4 regions of the Streptomyces sp. NPDC031049 genome follow, and region 4 is predicted to be linked to each of the others. Evidence: riboswitches for the same ligand, from Rfam matches in the RefSeq annotation. Region 4 holds a riboswitch; each other region holds the start of a gene.
What was found. A riboswitch is a leader RNA that binds a small molecule or an ion and turns the genes downstream of it on or off. The one in region 4 is predicted to bind cyclic di-AMP.

Region 1 (2,193 bases), on a different contig from region 4:
CTTTCGGCGGTGCGTCGCGCGCGGGACGTCAGATACTGACGCCGTGGGAGCGGAGGTAGGCCAATGGGTCGATGTCCGAGCCGTACTCCTGGCCCGTGCGGGCCTCGAAGTGCAGGTGCGGTCCGGTGGAGTTGCCGGTCGAGCCGGCGAGCCCGATCTGCTGGCCGGGGACGACCGCCTGGCCCACCGAGACACCGATGGACGACAGGTGCCCGTACTGGGTGTACGTCCCGTCGTGCATCCGGATCACGACCTGGTTGCCGTACGCCCCGCCCCAGCCGGCCTCGACGACGGTGCCGGCGCCGACCGACCGCACGGAGGTGCCGGTCGCGGCGTGGAAGTCGATGCCGGTGTGGCTGCCGGAGGACCACAGGCCGCTGGTGGCCCGGTAGCCCGTGGAGACGTAGGAGCCGCTCACGGGGGCGACGTAGGTGGTGAGGCGCTTGCGCTCGGCCTCGCGGGCGGCGCGTTCCTTGGCCTCGCGCGCCTTCTCCGCGGCCACCTGGGCCGCCTCGGCCGCCCGCTGACGCGCGGCCTCCTCGGCCCGCTTCTCGGCGGCGGCCTCTTCGGCGGCCTGCCGCTGCGCGGTGGCCTGAGCGTCGATCTCCTCGGCTATGGAGTCACCGATGGTGACGACCGGGGTGATGCCGGTCTGCTCGGGGACCGGCTCGACGGCGAGCGCCGGGGCCGCGAGGGTGCCGACGACTCCGGTGGTGGTGAGGGCCGCGACACCCGCCGCGCGGGCGGTGGTGCGCTGCATCCGGCTGGGCCGGCGGTGCTTCCCGGTGGCGCGCGTGAACGCCATGAACAGGCTCGTCCTTTCCTTCCCTCTCGCCTACCGGGTTAGCTGACGGGTTCGGAGCAGGAAGGTCTCCTACGGACCCCCCTCGCTGTGCGCGCGGGCGTCCGATTCACCCCAAGGGACTGGTGGGTCCCCGGCTCCCCTGGCTCGCGCCGTACGGGGACTCGGCGATGGCTGCCCGGCGCCGCGGGTGCGACGCAACTGCCTGACGAACAGCCCGGAAGACGCTAAGGCGGAGGACTTTCAATTCCCAAACGGAACTGCGGTTTTGTAGCACACACCACAGGCCAGACAGGCATCTCTACCGCAATTCCGACATACTTGCGACGCGCTTGCCACGGGTGCCTCCGCGCGCACGTCCGACGGACAGGGCCCCGGTGACGCTCGCGTCACCGGGGCCCCACGCGTGTGCGGCTGATCGCCCGTCTACTCGGCGGCCACGACGGTGACTTCGCCGATCCCGAGGGCCTCGACCGGCTTCTTGATCTGCGCCGCGTCGCCGACGAGGACCGTCACCAGGCGGTCCACCGGGAAGGCGTTGACGACCGCCGCGGTGGCCTCCACCGTGCCGGTGGCGGCGAGCTGCTGATAGAGCGTCGCCTGGAAGTCGTCCGGCAGGTGCTGCTCGACCTGGTCGGCGAGCGTGCTCGCCACGGCCGCCGCGGTCTCGTACTTCAGCGGGGCGACCCCGACCAGGTTCTGCACCGCGACGTCGCGCTCGCCGTCGGTGAGCCCCTCCGCGGCGAGCGTGCGCAGCACGGTCCACAGGTCGGCGAGGGCCGGACCGGTGTTCGGGGTGTCGACGGAGCCGCTGATGGCGAGCATCGACGCGCCCGTGCCGTCGGGTGCGGAGCGCAGGACCTGGCCGAACGCCCGCACGCCGTAGGTGTAGCCCTTCTCCTCGCGCAGGACGCGGTCCAGGCGGGAGGTGAGCGTGCCGCCCAGGCAGTAGGTGCCGAGCACCTGGGCGGGCCACACGCGGTCGTGCCGGTCGGGACCGGTGCGGCCGATCAGCAGCTGGGTCTGGACGGCCCCCGGGCGGTCCACGATCACGACCCTGCCGGTGTCGTCGGCGACCACCGGGGGCACCGGGCGCGGCTCGGCCGCGGAGCCGGTCCACGCGCCGAGCGTGTCGCCGAGCAGCGCGTCGAGGTCGATGCCGGTCAGGTCGCCGACGACCACGACGGTGGCCGTGGCGGGGCGGACGTGCCGCTCGTAGAAGGCGCGCACGGCCGCGGAGTCGATGCCGGCGACCGTCTCCTCGGTGCCCTGGCGGGGCCGGGACATCCGCGAGTCCGCCGGGAACAGCTCCTTGGACAGCTCCTTGGCGGCCCGGCGCGAGGGGTTGGCCAGCTCGTGCGGGATCTCGTCGAGGCGGTTGCGCACCAGCC
Region 2 (2,193 bases), on a different contig from region 4:
CCGCAGGCCCTGCTCCAGGTAGCCGTCGACGCCGCCCCAGGTCCCCTCGATCGTCTCGAAGGCCGCCTGAAGATACTCGGCGCGCGCGTCGAACAGGGGGTTGAGCAGCTCCATGACCTCGGGGGAGTAGGCCGAGGCGGAGTCGCCGCCGCGACGCACCTTGTAGCGGCGGTGCGCGGCGCCCGACTTCAGGTAGTCCTCGACGATGGCGTCGCGCTCCACGCCCACGGCGAGCAGCGTCACCGCCACCGAGAGACCGGCCCGGTCCTTGCCCGCCGCGCAGTGCATCAGGGCGGGGACGCTGTCCTCGGCGAGGGCGTGCAGCACCTGGGAGTGCTCCGCCGTGCGCTCCTTGATGATCATGCGGTAGGAGGCGATCATCCGCTGGGCGCCCTTGTCGTCCGCCAGGATCTCCCGGAGCTGGTCCAGATCGCCGTCGCGGATCATCTTCCAGAACTCGGCGCCGTCGGCGGGGTCGGACAGCGGCAGGTTCACATTGCGCACGCCCGGCAGCGCGACGTCGGGGCCCTCCAGCTTCTGGTCGGCCGCGTTGCGGAAGTCGAAGATCGTGTGCAGACCCAGGGAGCCGAGGAACGCGGCGTCCTCCGCGGTGGCGTGCGCGAGGTGACCGCTGCGGTACAGCACTCCGTACCGCACCCGCCGGCCGTCCGCGGTCGGCAGTCCGCCCACGTCACGGAAATTGCGCACACCGGACAGCTCCGGCTCGGTCGACGGGACCTGCTGCGTCACGGGGACTCCTCCCACTCCGCCCCGCCGGCGCTGCTCGTCGACGGGCACCGACTCGACGATACGGCATCCCTTGCCTGGGGCAATGAGTTGTCCACAGGCAGGGGAACGGCAGGAACGGCGACCGGATAATTCTCCATTGAGTCTTTCAGGCCTTCTGTCCGAATTGGTGCCTTCATTCCAACTCGCTCTGGAATAAGGGAGGCTGGCGGACGGGTGCGTGAGGAGCGTCATATCCGTGACGGTGCGTTGCCCGTCATGTCCACGTAATTCACGTGCTTTTCAAGGATGTTTGCGGGTGACGGCGGCCCAGGAATCGACGGAGTGTGACGGCGCATTCCGGCAAAGGATCAAGCGAAATCCCCGAATCCGGAAACCGCCGCTTGTTCCTGTGCGTCTTGGTCCCTTACGTTCACCACCGATCCGGACGGACGCCTAATCCTGCCGCCGACCGGAGCCCGCACCCATCCATCACCCGTACACGGCAGGAGCGGGGGACCCACAGGTACAACCGCCTGTTCCGGTTCCCGGAACGGCTAGGGGTAAAGCCGCGCTTCGGCACGGCCGGGCATCTCCAGCCCGCACCCGACAGCTCACCTCGCAGGCGCCGGAGAGGAATGCGCCATGCCCGCGAAGGGTAAGCACCGTCGCAGCAAGACCCAGCGTCTGACCCGTACCATCGCCGCGGCCTCCACCGGTGGCGCCGCGCTCGCGCTGCCGTTCATCGGCGCCGCCGGAGCGCACGCCGCTCCCGCGCACAACGTGCCCGAAAAGGCCGTGAGTTCCCTTCCGGTGGCCCAGCAGAAGGCCGCCGGCAAGAACCTCGACCAGGCCGGGAAGTCCTCGGACGAGAGCACCTACACCGTGCGCGCCGGCGACTACCTCGCGAAGATCGCCGACGAGCAGGACGTCGCCGGCGGCTGGCAGCAGCTGTGGGCCGACAACCTCCAGGCCGTCGGCGAGGACCCGTCGCTCATCCACCCGGGCCTGAAGCTCACCATCGGCGGCAAGGCCGAGGCGGGCGCCGGTATGGCGGACAAGTCGAGCAAGTCCGGCAAGTCCAGCAAGCAGAGCAAGTCGGACAAGCCGGCGAAGTCTGCCGCCCAGGAGAAGTCGTCCTCGGGCGCCGCGCAGCAGGAGTCCTCCGACGAGGGCGCCAAGGCCCAGTCCGCGGGCACCTCCACCGCCTCCAGCGGTTTCGCCTCCCCGGTGCCGGGCGGCACCCTCGGGACGCCGTACCGCCAGTCGGGCAGCATGTGGTCCAGCGGTTACCACACCGGCGTCGACTTCGCCGTCCCCACCGGCACCTCCCTGAAGGCCGTGGGCTCGGGCACCGTCGTCTCGGCCGGCTGGGCCGGTGCCTACGGCAACCAGGTCGTCATCCGGCTCGCCGACGGCCACTACGCCCAGTACGCCCACCTGTCCTCGCTCTCCGTCTCCAGCGGC
Region 3 (2,193 bases), on a different contig from region 4:
GGCCTGGAGCCAGAACAGCGGCAACGGCTACTACGGCGGTCTGCAGTTGACCCAGGACAAGTGGGAGGCCTACGGCGGGCTCGCCTACGCGTCGAGCGCCGACCAGGCCAGCCGGGCCCAGCAGATAGCGGTCGCCGAGAAGCTGCTCGCCGCCGAGGGCATCACCGCGTGGCCGACCTGCGGACTGCTCGCCGGACTGGAGAACGACTCGCCCTCGTCGGTCGGCGGCGGCACCGCGGATGACGGGTCGTCGGACCAGGGGAGCGACACCTCCAAAAAGCCCACCTCGCCCACCTCGCCCACATCGGACTCTTCGGATGCTCCGGATAGATCGGGCGAGTCGGGCTCCACCGCCCCGGACTCCGGCTCCTCACCCTCGGCGAGCCCGCCGGCTCCGTCCGGCGCCGCGACGGAGGGAGCGGACGGAGCGGACGGGGCGGACGAACCGGTCGAGTCCGACACGCCCGGCGAAAACGGTTCGTCCAGCGGCTCCGCCTCCGACCCGGCCACCACGAAGCGCGACGACTCGGACAACTCCGGCCACGGCGCCGGTCCTTCGGACCCGGCCGAGACGGGCCAGGCCGGCACCGGCCGCCATCGCGGCGAGAGCGCGGACGAGAGCGCCGGGGGCGGCCGTGCGGACGGCTCGGCCGGGCGGCACGCCTCGCGCGGCGACGCGGCCGCGCGCGACGCCGCGGACGGCACGTACACCGTCCGCTCCGGCGACAGCCTCTGGGGCATCGCGGACTCCCTTGAGCTGAGCGGCGGGTGGCGTGCGCTCTACGCCGCGAACGAGGAGACCGTCGGTGCCGACCCCGACCACATTCTGCCCGGTCAGAAGCTTGCAGTGAGTGCCGAATCGGGCGAAAAGTAGCGGGAGTTCGTGTCCCGGTTCGGGCTTGATGTCGGCTTTAAACGCCGTGAGAGATAGGTCTCAGAAGCCCTGATCGTCTTTGAAAATCCGCGGAGCGCGTGGCTACGGTCATGACCGCTCGCCATTCGCGGGCCCCGGTTGCCGCAACGCCGAATCCTGCCAGCGGCCGTCCGGGAACAGTCGTCGCGTCAAGCGCCGCAGGCAGGAGCGGGGGACCCAAGGTAAGTGCCGCGCAGGACGGTTGCGTCCGAGCGGCTAGGGGTGAAGCCGAGTCCCGCAAGGGACCCGGCCGGGCAACTCAACCGGCCCGAACCCGACAGCTCACCTCGCAGGCGTCGGTGAGGGGATCCAACCATGCTGTTTTCCGGCAAGGGCAAGCACCGTCGTCCGTCCAAGGCCACTCGCGCCATCGCCGTCGCCGGCGTCACCGGCGCCGCCGTCGCCGCCCCGCTGATGGCGGCCGGCAACGCCTCCGCCGCCACCGCCTCCGAGTGGGACGCCGTCGCCCAGTGCGAGTCCGGCGGCAACTGGTCCATCAACACCGGCAACGGCTACTACGGCGGTCTTCAGTTCTCCGCCTCCACCTGGGCCGGCTACGGCGGCACCCAGTACGCGGCCACCGCCGACCAGGCCACCAAGGCCCAGCAGATCGAGATCGCCGAGAAGGTCCTCGCGGGCCAGGGCAAGGGCGCCTGGCCGGTCTGCGGCAAGAACCTGTCCAGCACCCCGTACAACGGTGGCGGCTCCACCGGGACCGGCGGTTCCTCGAACGGCTCCTCGAACAGCTCCTCCGGCGCCACGGAGAGCCGCGAGACCGAGCAGAAGGCCTCCCGTTCGCAGGAGCGCCCGGCCGCGCCCAAGGCCGAGGAGAGCAAGAAGACCGTCACCACCCCGACCGGCAAGAAGGTCGAGAAGGGCGACGGCGAGTACAAGGTGGTCAAGGGCGACACCCTCAGCTCCATCGCCGCCGAGCACGGCGTCGAGGGCGGCTGGGAGAAGCTGTTCCAGCTCAACGACGACATCGTCGAGGACGCCGACCTCATCTACCCGGGCCAGCAGCTGCACCTGAAGTAAGCAGCGGTCCCTCCGCCTCCCGCCCCGGTGCGTCTTCCCCCGTACGCACCGGGGCGGGGTCGCGTCCGGACCGGGTTCCATTGGTCCGGATCTTTTGTTCCGTTCGGAAACAATTTACTCTCGGTTCTGTCCACAGGGTGGGTGACCGGCTGGCCGATCGCCCGGAGCCGGTTAGGCTCATCCCGCAGAGCCCCCACGGCCGGCCCGCACAGCCACCGCGGAACTGCACCAACAGCGTCACATCC
Region 4 (2,193 bases):
GACGGCCCACGCCCTGCACTGGCCGGCGTACGTCCCGCATGCGCCGTATGCAACGTATGCACGGTATGCACCACACGGAGCGTATGCCTCGCGTGCACCGCATGCGCCCTACGGCCCGTACGGGCCCCCGCCGGCCTCCCACCAGCCGTACCGCCCGTGAACCGGAACCGGCAGCCCTGACGTCGGGGGGTTTGCCGTCAGGACCGCCGGGGTTCGGTGCGGGGCGGCCGTCAGGGGTTGAGGCCCTTGCTCCGCAGCCAGGCCAGCGGGTCGACCCCGCCGCCGTCCGCGGTGTGCACCTCCATGTGGAGGTGGGCGCCGGTCACGTTGCCCGTGGCGCCGACGCGGCCGATGACGTCTCCGGTGGTGACCTTCTGGCCGACGCTGACGCTGATGGAGGACTGGTGGGCGTACCAGATCTCGGTGCCGTCGTCGAGGGTGAGCACCGTCTTGTAGCCGTACGACCCGTCCCAGCCGGCCGACGTGATGGTGCCGCTGTGGACCGCCTTGAGCAGCGTGCCCGTGGGGGCGGCGAAGTCGAGGCCCGTGTGGTAGCCGGAGGACCAGTAGGCGCCGGCCTGACCGAAGGTGGAGGAGATGGTGTACGAGGAGGTCGGCAGCGTGTACTGCTTGGCGAGCTGGGCCAGCCGTTCGGCCTCGGCCTTCTTGCGGGCCTCCTCCTCGGCCTTCTTCTTGGCCGCGGCGGCCTTGGCCTCGGCCTCCTGAGCCGCCTTCTCGGCGGCCTCCGCGGCCTTCTTCTCGGCGGCGGCCCGGGCCTCGGCGGCGGCCTTGCTCTCGACCTGCGCCTGCTGCTGCTCGGCCTGCGCCAGGATCCGCTCCCGCAGCGACTCACCGGCGTCGGCGGCGCCCTCCTCGGTGTCCGCGGACGACGCCACGGCGACGTTGCTGAGCGGCGTCGCGGAGCCCTCGGGGGCCTTCTCCTCGTCGGAGATGAGGGAGCCGACGTTCGGCAGGTCGGGCATGGAGATCGACACCGGCGGCTTGCCGGTCTGCGCGCTGGCCATACCGCCCGCGCCGACGGCCGCTATGACACCGACGCCGAGGACGGTGGAGCTGCGGGCGAGTCCGCCGCGCTGCTTGGCGACGCGGTGCCGGCCGCGGACGGGGCGGACGGACTCCGCGGTGGGGTTCCACTCCTCCCACGGGCCCTCGTCGCGGGTGGGCGCGCCGTAGGCGAAGGTGTCGCCGTCGCGCTGGCTGGGCACGAACGGGGCCTCGGGGGCAGGCCGGTTGGACGCCACGTGGGCGTACTCCTTTCCTTCCTTCTCCGCCTACCGGGTTAGCTGACGGGTTCGGAGCAGGAAGGTCTCCTACGCGCGTAAACGGGCCGTGTCTCCACGGCGGCATACGCCCGATTCACCCCAAGGTGGTGGTTCCCCGGTTCCTGTGCATCTCTGCGCAGGATTCGGCGCGTGCGCACGGAGCCGCCTTCTGTGACGGCTGGGACGACCGCGCTGCGTTATCGAACGTTAATAGACCCGGGGCTCTTATTCCAAGCCGTTCCTCTTGATCATTAACGATTTCGGCACGGACGCATGCCTCACGACCGGCGAAAAACGGGCGACTTGACCGCACCTCAGCCCGCCCTCGCCCGCCATCCTTCACCCCTCGACGCCTGACGGTATATCAGTTGTTATGCGGAGGGCGCCTGGCCGGTCACCGCTCGTGACAATGATCAAGGGCGGTGCGGCCGGCGCACCGCGAGCAGCGCCATGTCGTCCGCCATGCCACCGCCCGCATGCCGGCGCACGTCCTCGGCGAGCACGTCGAGCAGCTCGACGGGGTGGCCGAAGACGCGTCCGGCGAGCCGCTCCCGGGGATCGTAGAAGGCACCGCGGGCGTCACGGGCCTCGGACAGCCCGTCGGTGTAGAGCAGCAGCGTGGCCCCGCCGGGGAAGCGGGCCTCCTCCGCGCGGTCGGGCCAGACGCCCAGTTCCCCCATGCCGAGCGGCAGGGCGGCGTCGCGGGCGGTCAGGGTGCGCAGGGCGCCGTCGGCGTGCAGCAGCAGCGGTGGTGGATGGCCTCGGTTGACCAGGCGCACCACGCCGTCGCCGTGCGGGAGTTCGGCGAGGACGGCGGTGGTGAAGCCCTCGAAGTCGTCCAGCCCTTCCCGGCGGGCGCCCTCGCGGGCCAGCGCCCGCTCCAGCCGCTGCGCGACCGCCTCCAGCGTGG

Region 1: it holds a riboswitch for cyclic di-AMP, as region 4 does, so the genes downstream of both, ACZ45Q_RS28505 (M23 family metallopeptidase) here and ACZ45Q_RS22005 (M23 family metallopeptidase) in region 4, are expected to answer to the same signal.
Region 2: it holds a riboswitch for cyclic di-AMP, as region 4 does, so the genes downstream of both, ACZ45Q_RS13675 (M23 family metallopeptidase) here and ACZ45Q_RS22005 (M23 family metallopeptidase) in region 4, are expected to answer to the same signal.
Region 3: it holds a riboswitch for cyclic di-AMP, as region 4 does, so the genes downstream of both, ACZ45Q_RS25515 (transglycosylase family protein) here and ACZ45Q_RS22005 (M23 family metallopeptidase) in region 4, are expected to answer to the same signal.

Annotation. Positions count from the first base shown of each region.
Region 1 is NZ_JBVIGC010000020.1:115,746-117,938, reverse strand. Features, by position in the region: gene ACZ45Q_RS28505 (M23 family metallopeptidase) at 29-805, opposite strand; cyclic di-AMP (ydaO/yuaA leader) riboswitch at 818-982, opposite strand; gene ACZ45Q_RS28500 (M16 family metallopeptidase) at 1,229-2,193, opposite strand, start outside.
Region 2 is NZ_JBVIGC010000007.1:4,780-6,972, forward strand. Features, by position in the region: gene ACZ45Q_RS13670 (tyrosine-protein phosphatase) at 1-750, opposite strand, end outside; cyclic di-AMP (ydaO/yuaA leader) riboswitch at 1,210-1,367, shown strand; gene ACZ45Q_RS13675 (M23 family metallopeptidase) at 1,372-2,193, shown strand, end outside.
Region 3 is NZ_JBVIGC010000016.1:100,346-102,538, forward strand. Features, by position in the region: gene ACZ45Q_RS25510 (LysM peptidoglycan-binding domain-containing protein) at 1-874, shown strand, start outside; cyclic di-AMP (ydaO/yuaA leader) riboswitch at 1,058-1,224, shown strand; gene ACZ45Q_RS25515 (transglycosylase family protein) at 1,229-1,948, shown strand.
Region 4 is NZ_JBVIGC010000013.1:17,286-19,478, forward strand. Features, by position in the region: gene ACZ45Q_RS22000 (PrsW family intramembrane metalloprotease) at 1-160, shown strand, start outside; gene ACZ45Q_RS22005 (M23 family metallopeptidase) at 231-1,262, opposite strand; cyclic di-AMP (ydaO/yuaA leader) riboswitch at 1,275-1,442, opposite strand; gene ACZ45Q_RS22010 (PP2C family protein-serine/threonine phosphatase) at 1,697-2,193, opposite strand, start outside.